Regions from separate parts of the Shewanella sp. ISS20 genome, predicted to be linked through region 2. Evidence: riboswitches for the same ligand, from Rfam matches in the RefSeq annotation. Region 2 holds a riboswitch; the other holds the start of a gene.
The links. Region 2 has a riboswitch for lysine ahead of AC1HDP_RS07615 (Na+/H+ antiporter NhaC family protein). Riboswitches for the same ligand answer to the same signal wherever they lie in the genome.
Positions count from the first base shown of each region.

Region 1: linked by a shared signal. The riboswitch ahead of lysC (lysine-sensitive aspartokinase 3) and the one ahead of AC1HDP_RS07615 (Na+/H+ antiporter NhaC family protein) in region 2 are both predicted to bind lysine.

Region 1 covers NZ_JAWRZK010000001.1:2,263,336-2,266,883, forward strand. Annotated here, with positions in the region: gene AC1HDP_RS10410 (S8 family serine peptidase) at 1-399, shown strand, start outside; gene lysC (lysine-sensitive aspartokinase 3) at 576-1,937, opposite strand; lysine riboswitch at 2,078-2,252, opposite strand; gene AC1HDP_RS10420 (DUF3293 domain-containing protein) at 2,376-2,753, opposite strand; gene arcA (two-component system response regulator ArcA) at 3,397-3,548, shown strand, end outside.
Region 2 covers NZ_JAWRZK010000001.1:1,668,567-1,672,114, reverse strand. Annotated here, with positions in the region: gene AC1HDP_RS07625 (electron transfer flavoprotein subunit beta/FixA family protein) at 1-230, shown strand, start outside; gene AC1HDP_RS07620 (FAD-binding protein) at 231-1,157, shown strand; lysine riboswitch at 1,248-1,444, shown strand; gene AC1HDP_RS07615 (Na+/H+ antiporter NhaC family protein) at 1,541-3,103, shown strand; gene AC1HDP_RS07610 (M3 family metallopeptidase) at 3,228-3,548, opposite strand, start outside.

The sequences.
Region 1 (3,548 bases), 590 kb from region 2:
GTCAATGATGCGCCAAGTGTTAACCCTGCCCCCTTAACGCAAACCGTCAATGCTGGCGCCACAGTCAATATTAGCGCCAACGGTAGCGATATTGATGGCGATACACTCAGCTATCAATGGCAACAAGTATCAGGCTCGCAAGTGACTATTAATGTGGATGGCGCTGGCAACCTAAGCTTTATCGCCCCAAGTTCTGGCCCATTAAGCTTTGCCCTTAGCGCCAATGACGGTCAGCAAAATTCGCCGCCAGTGACAGTTAGCATCAGTATCACGCCAGCGACTTCCCCACCGACTGATAATGGCGGAGGCGGTGGCGGTGGCGGTAGTATGGGGAGCACCTTACTGCTGTTAGCCTGTTTATGGATATTTAGGCAGGTAAGAACACCAGCCCTGCGCTAGTTTGATGGGTGTTAATTTGATTGATAATGGTTGGCTTCTGGAAAGCTGGATTTATATGAGTTGATAGGTTTGAGCTTACGGATTTGAAAGAAGGCGCTTGGCTCAGTCACATCACTGAGCCAAGCTAATTAACTAAAACGATATTCGCTAGAGACTAAAAACATTAAGTTGGTATCTTAAGCCACATCAAATAAGCGTTGATGCAAGGTCGCGACTAATTGCGGCACATCGGCCTCTGCCACTAACACACATAAATTATGTGGACTCGCGCCTTGGCAAACCATGCGCACATTAATGTTTTCCAGCACCTCAAAAACCAATTTGCACACACCAGGAGTTGTCGCAATACGATTACCGATAATCGCGACTAACGCTAACCCCTGCTCCACTTGCACCCGGCAATGCTGAGCTAATTCAGTGAGTAAATGATCGCTTAGCAAGCCTTCACCACTCGAATCTGAACCGGTTTTATCTAAGGTAAGCGCCACGTTCACTTCTGAAGTAGTAATTAAATCAACGCTTATCTTATGACGCGCTAACGTCGCAAAGGTTTCAGCTAAGAAGCCTCGAGCGTGCAACATTTGTAAACTGTGCAAATTTAATAAGGTTTGATCGCGCCTTACCGCAATGGCGCGATACAAAGGAGGATTATCGATGCGATTGCGAATCCAAGTGCCGCCGCGCTCTGGCTCACGACTTGAACCCACAAACACTTCAATACCGCGGCGCACCGCAGGTAAAATGGTGGCAGGATGGAGTACTTTGGCGCCAAACGTCGCCATTTCCGCTGCTTCATTAAAGCTGATTTCAGCCAGTGGCTTAGCATTAGCCGCAAGTCTTGGGTCAGTAGTATAAATACCCGCAACATCGGTCCAAATTTCAACCGCATTGGCGCCTAAGGCTTCAGCTAATAACGCCGCTGAGTAATCACTGCCACCGCGACCTAAGGTAGTCGTCATGCCGTGGTCATCACTGCCAATAAAGCCTTGAGTGACGACCACTTGCTTATCAAATAGAGGCGCTAAATGTAATTGTGCCAACTGAGCTATCATATCAATTTGTGGCTCAGCGCGGCCAAAGTGACTGTCTGTGCGCAGAATTTGCCGCACATCGAAACTAATCGCGTTTACGCCTAATTCTCTTAAGGTGGCGGCAAACAATTGTGATGAACACAATTCGCCGCACGCGAGCAACTCATCTTTAAGCGCTTTAGTGCTTTCTATTAATAAACGCTCGCTCAATACGGCAATGCGACTTAATAGACCATCGATACTAGCAGCAACATCGTTGGGACGATGCAGCGCATCTAAAATTTTATATTGAATGGCGGCGATATCTTTTAATAGTTTAAAGCGCTGCTCATCATCTGTCACAGTCGTTAATTCGACTAACAGATTAGTGACTCCGGCGGCCGCGCTCACCACTACTACACGGCGACTCGCATCATTTAAAATTATCTTGGCACTGAGTGTTAAGGCATCGCTATTGGCAAGGGATGTGCCGCCAAACTTAGCGACTACTAGTTTATCGATAGACATAAATCACCCTCCAACCTATGAGCGAGGATAGACAATATATTAAGATTGTTAGACATAACACACTCCGAACCCAAAAATGTTCGAAGAGCCTGGGGCGAAATGAGATCAACAGCCTGCTAAAGCAACAGAAGGAGATAATTGCCACCAGAAGCTCTCCACCTAAACTCAGGTGACAATCAGTGGGATTCAGCCCACTTGACCGCAATCAGCACTCACATTCGTGCGTCTCACTCGGCGTTGCTCCCCCTTCGCAATAATAATCAGGGAATGTGCCCTTATTATTGCGTACCTGGTCAACGCGCCTCTTCTGAATGTTCATTACAATGAACACCTGAACGTTAACAATTGTTTATACTCGAGGTCAACAAAAAACAAAGGAGGTCAAAAAATAACTTGTGTTGATGACCAATAGAAAATTAACAATGCCCAGATTAATCATCAGCTATAGCTAGGTAACTCATTGACTAAGGTTACGCGCTCACTAAAAGCCCCTAAATCAAGCCGAGAATTAGCATCGCTACAGCTAAATAACCCCAGACGATTACCACTCACATAGTAAATGGCTAATTGTTGCCAGCGCCGCCCTAAATCTAAGGCATCGGCTAAAGGTAAAATTACCGCCCAACTCGCCTCAACATGAGATAAATCTGGGCTAGCCCCAAGAATGCGCCGATATGGCACTCTTAGCTCATCAATATCTTGTTGCAATTGCCTATCATAGAGGCGGTTTTGACCGGGTAAATGAGGTACACCTAAAGGGTTGGCCGCGGTAATAATGGCAAAATCAATACTGGGGGTTAGCGCTTGTGTTAACATGAACACACTACTCTAATAAGCCCGCCACAGTTCAATTGTGATCTGTGTCATAGACAAATACCTTTTAATGAACAAAAATGCATCCACAGTTTAGTCTGCTTTAGCAGCAAATTCAGAAAAACTGGCTCAAGCTCACTATGGCAACCCCTTGGGCATGGTGCTTTTGCAAACGATTTCTGCAAAAATTGATTAAGATCACGTCAATTCACGATTTTTTTAACAATTAATTTGTTAACAAATGCCTAAAACGAGTACACTATTAGGGTTGATTAGCTAACCACCATCCTAGGGCGTCAACACCGACACTCACATTTCACGAATCGGTTTAAAAGGATGGCAACTCAGTTGCAATGAAACTCATTTTTGAATTGATGATTTAATAACCTTCACAAACCTACAACTGTGACGGAACTTATTTCGTTAATTGTTACTCGAAGTGTAAGCAACTATCGTATTTTCCCTGGGAGTTTCAAAAAAACTCCATGGATATTGCAGATTTTACTAACCTTATACAGTGCTGTTTAGCCCCTTCAATTATTGATAGGGACTGGCTAGTTGTTATTGCAATTTAGCTGAGTGAAATATTGACTCGTAACTGTTTATCGTTAGCGATAATTTGATTAAATTTTTTTAGGTAAATGACATGCAAAACCCGCACATTCTGATCGTTGAAGATGAAGCAGTTACCCGCAATACGCTGAGAAGTATTTTTGAAGCAGAAGGATATGTGGTAACTGAGGCCAATGATGGCGCAGAAATGCATAAAGCCCTGCAGGAAAATAAAATCAACCTAGT
Region 2 (3,548 bases):
TATCCGCGGATTTACGCTTAAATGAGCCAAGATATGCCAAATTACCCGACATTATGAAAGCTAAGCGTAAGGTGCTTGACGTGTTTAGCCTTGAGTCTCTTGGGGTGACCTTAAAAGCTCATCAACAAGTGATTAATGTAAAGGCGCCAGCCCAAAGACAAGCAGGCGTAATGCTAAGCTCGGTGGCTGAGTTGGTGGAAAAATTAAAGCATGAAGCAAAGGTGATCTAAATGGCCATACTCCTGATAGCAGAACATGATAACGTCTCGCTCAAAGCCGATACCGCAAAAGCCTTAACCGCCGCTAAAGCCATGGGTACTGATATCCATGTATTAGTCGCAGGCTTTGAATGTAGCGAAGTGGCTAAATATGCTGCGAAATTGGTGGGCACTGCGCAAGTGTTAGTGGCCGATAACGCCGTTTACGCAAAGCAATTACCTGAAAACCTTAGTAAGTTAATTGTCGACATCGCCGCGAATTACACTCACATAGTGGCATCAGCGTCTAGCATAGCCAAAGACTGTTTACCTCGAGTGGCGGCGTTACTGGATGTCGCGCAAGTGTCTGAAATTATCGAAGTGCTTGATAAAGATACCTTCGTGCGTCCAATTTATGCGGGTAATGCCTTAGCGACAGTCAAAAGCTTGGACGCCGTCAACGTCATTACTGTGCGCGCTAGTGCGTTTGCTGCCAGTGCGAGCCAAGATAGCCAAGCGCCTATTCAAGCGCTTGATAAAGTGTTTGCGCCTATGAGTCAGTGGTTATCCCAGGAATTAACAGTGTCAAGCCGCCCTGAACTCGCTAGTGCCAACATAGTGGTCTCTGGTGGACGCGGTGTGGGTAGTCGTGAGAACTTTGCTTTGCTTGAGCAATTGGCCGATAAGTTAGGTGCAGCGCTCGGTGCCTCGCGCGCGGCAGTGGATGCGGGTTTTGTTCCTAATGATTTACAAGTCGGTCAAACCGGTAAAATTGTGGCGCCAAGCCTCTATATTGCTGTCGGTATTTCTGGCGCCATTCAGCATTTAGCCGGTATGAAAGACTCAAAAGTGATAGTTGCTATCAACAAAGATGCCGACGCGCCGATTTTTCAAGTGGCTGATTACGGATTAACCGCTGACTTGTTTGAAGCTATCCCTGAGTTGATTAATTCCATTTAATCTGTGACATTAGTCACGTTAAGCGGTATTGGGTTAGCAATTGCAATACCGCTTATGTTTTTATGTGCGTCACGTCGTTTTTCAGACGTCCTTTGAAGTAGAGGTTGCGCTAGCTAAAAGTAGTGAACATTAGGGTGATGCCTAAGAGTGTTCATAAAAGGAGTTAGCGCCGAAGTAGTTGTACTCATCAAGGTCGGCTACTGGGGTTGTGTCCGAAAGGAGCAACACTGCCATAGTATTCCTGTCAGGGTGATGGGGTTTATTTACTATGGAGCGCTATTGATAGGACAGGTGTTTGATCACTCATAATCATCCCGATTATTTGAGCGATACTGTGTCACCAGTTCAGTTGCCTCCATTCGTATTCAGCGAAGACAATAATAATGACAGTATTAACTTATGCCGATTCGGCACTTTCACTTTTGCCTCCTGTGGTTGCAATCTTACTGGCGGTAATTACCCGCAGAGTATTAGTTTCCCTTGGTGTGGGTATTATCTTGGGCAGCTTACTGCTCACCGATTTCACCCCTATGACCAGTGCCAGTTATCTTGCGAGTAAAGTTACTGCGTTGGTATGGGTTGATGGCGCATTCAACAGCTGGAATTTATATATTCTGGGCTTCTTAGTTCTGCTCGGCATGATCACCGCATTGATTACTGTTAGCGGCGCCGCTCGCGCCTTTGCTGATTGGGCGCGTGCGCGTATTCGCAGCAAACGTGACGCCAAATTATTAACCATATTGCTAGGCTGTGTGGTGTTTATTGATGACTACTTCAACTCACTGGTCGTGGGTAGTGTGTGTCGTCCGTTAACTGACCGTTATTATGTGTCGCGGGCTAAATTAGCCTATCTGCTTGATTCTACTGCGGCGCCTGTGTGCGTGATTTCGCCTGTGTCTAGCTGGGGCGCTTATATTATTGCCTTGATTGGCGGTATTTTAACGACTCATGGCATTGCCGACTCTGGTCATTTAAGTATCTTTATCCAAATGATACCAATGAACTTCTACGCCATTTTCGCCTTGTTACTGCTGATTTGTGTGGCCATGTTTGGCCTAGATATCGGCCCAATGCGTCGCCATGAGCAACTGGCACAAAAAGGTGAGCTGTGGGATGAAAGCAAAGGTACGCCGCCAGGCGCCAATATGGATTTACCTGAGGCAGATACAGGTAAAGTACTGGGGTTATTCTTACCAATAGGCTCATTAGTCGCAGCCACCTTGTATTTTATGGTGAGCTCTGGCGCTGACGTACTGACTGAAAAAGGCATAGCTTTTGATATCATCAAAGCCTTTGAAAATACTTCAGTAAGTTCATCGTTATTCTTTGGTGCCTGTTTTGGTTTTGTGGTCACTCTGATTGGCGTGATAATGCAGAAGCTAGATACCAAGTTAGTGCTTAAGGGCATGACTCAAGGCGCGCTTTCTATGCTGCCTGCGATTTATATCTTACTGTTCGCTTGGACTATTGCTGGCGTAATTGGTCAGTTAGAAACAGGTAAGTACATGGCAAGCTTAGCTAATGGCAATATTCCATTTGCCATGTTGCCAGCAGTAATGTTTGTATTGGCAGGCTTAACCGCTTTTGCTACTGGCACTAGCTGGGGCACCTTTGGCATTATGTTGCCAATTGCCGCCGATATGGCCATGGGCAGCCATGTGAGCATGATGCTACCTATGTTAGCTTCAGTGTTAGCGGGCGCCGTATTTGGCGATCACTGTTCACCGATTTCTGATACCACGATTTTGTCTTCCACAGGGGCGGGTTGTCATCATATTGATCACGTAGTGACTCAGTTGCCTTATGCGCTGATAGTGGCTGTGATCAGCATGGTAGGTTATACCGTACTTGGTTTCACTGAATCTGTGGCGGCGGGTTTTGTGACTTGTAGCGTCTTGTTTGTCTTGAGTGTGATTGCCCTTAAAATTAAGGTAGGTCGCAGCTAAGCGCTCGATTTAGAAAACGATTCAAGCCGTAATCACTGCTCAACGCTTTCAATAAAAACGCAACCCTGAGGTTGCGTTTTTTATGGATGCTAGTTACTGATGATCGCTATCTGTGTCTTTCCCTTTATTGGGTCAGGCCGCGGCGCTCAAGTAACCCTTGTGTGGTTGGCGCTTGGCCGCGGAAGTTTTGATAAGCTTCCATGGGCGCTACTGAGTTACCGACTTCCCGAATAGTTTTACGAAACTTCATGCCGATATCGCGATTCAAACCGCCTTGGGTTTGCACATAGGCAAAGGCATCGGCCGCTAAAATCTCACTCCACATATAAGCGTAATAGCTGGCGCTATAGCCTCCGGCAAAGGTGTGGGCGAAAAAGGCTGAGCGATAACGTGGCGGCACGGCTTCAATGGCTAAACCGTGCTTTTTAAGGGCATGGGCTTCAAA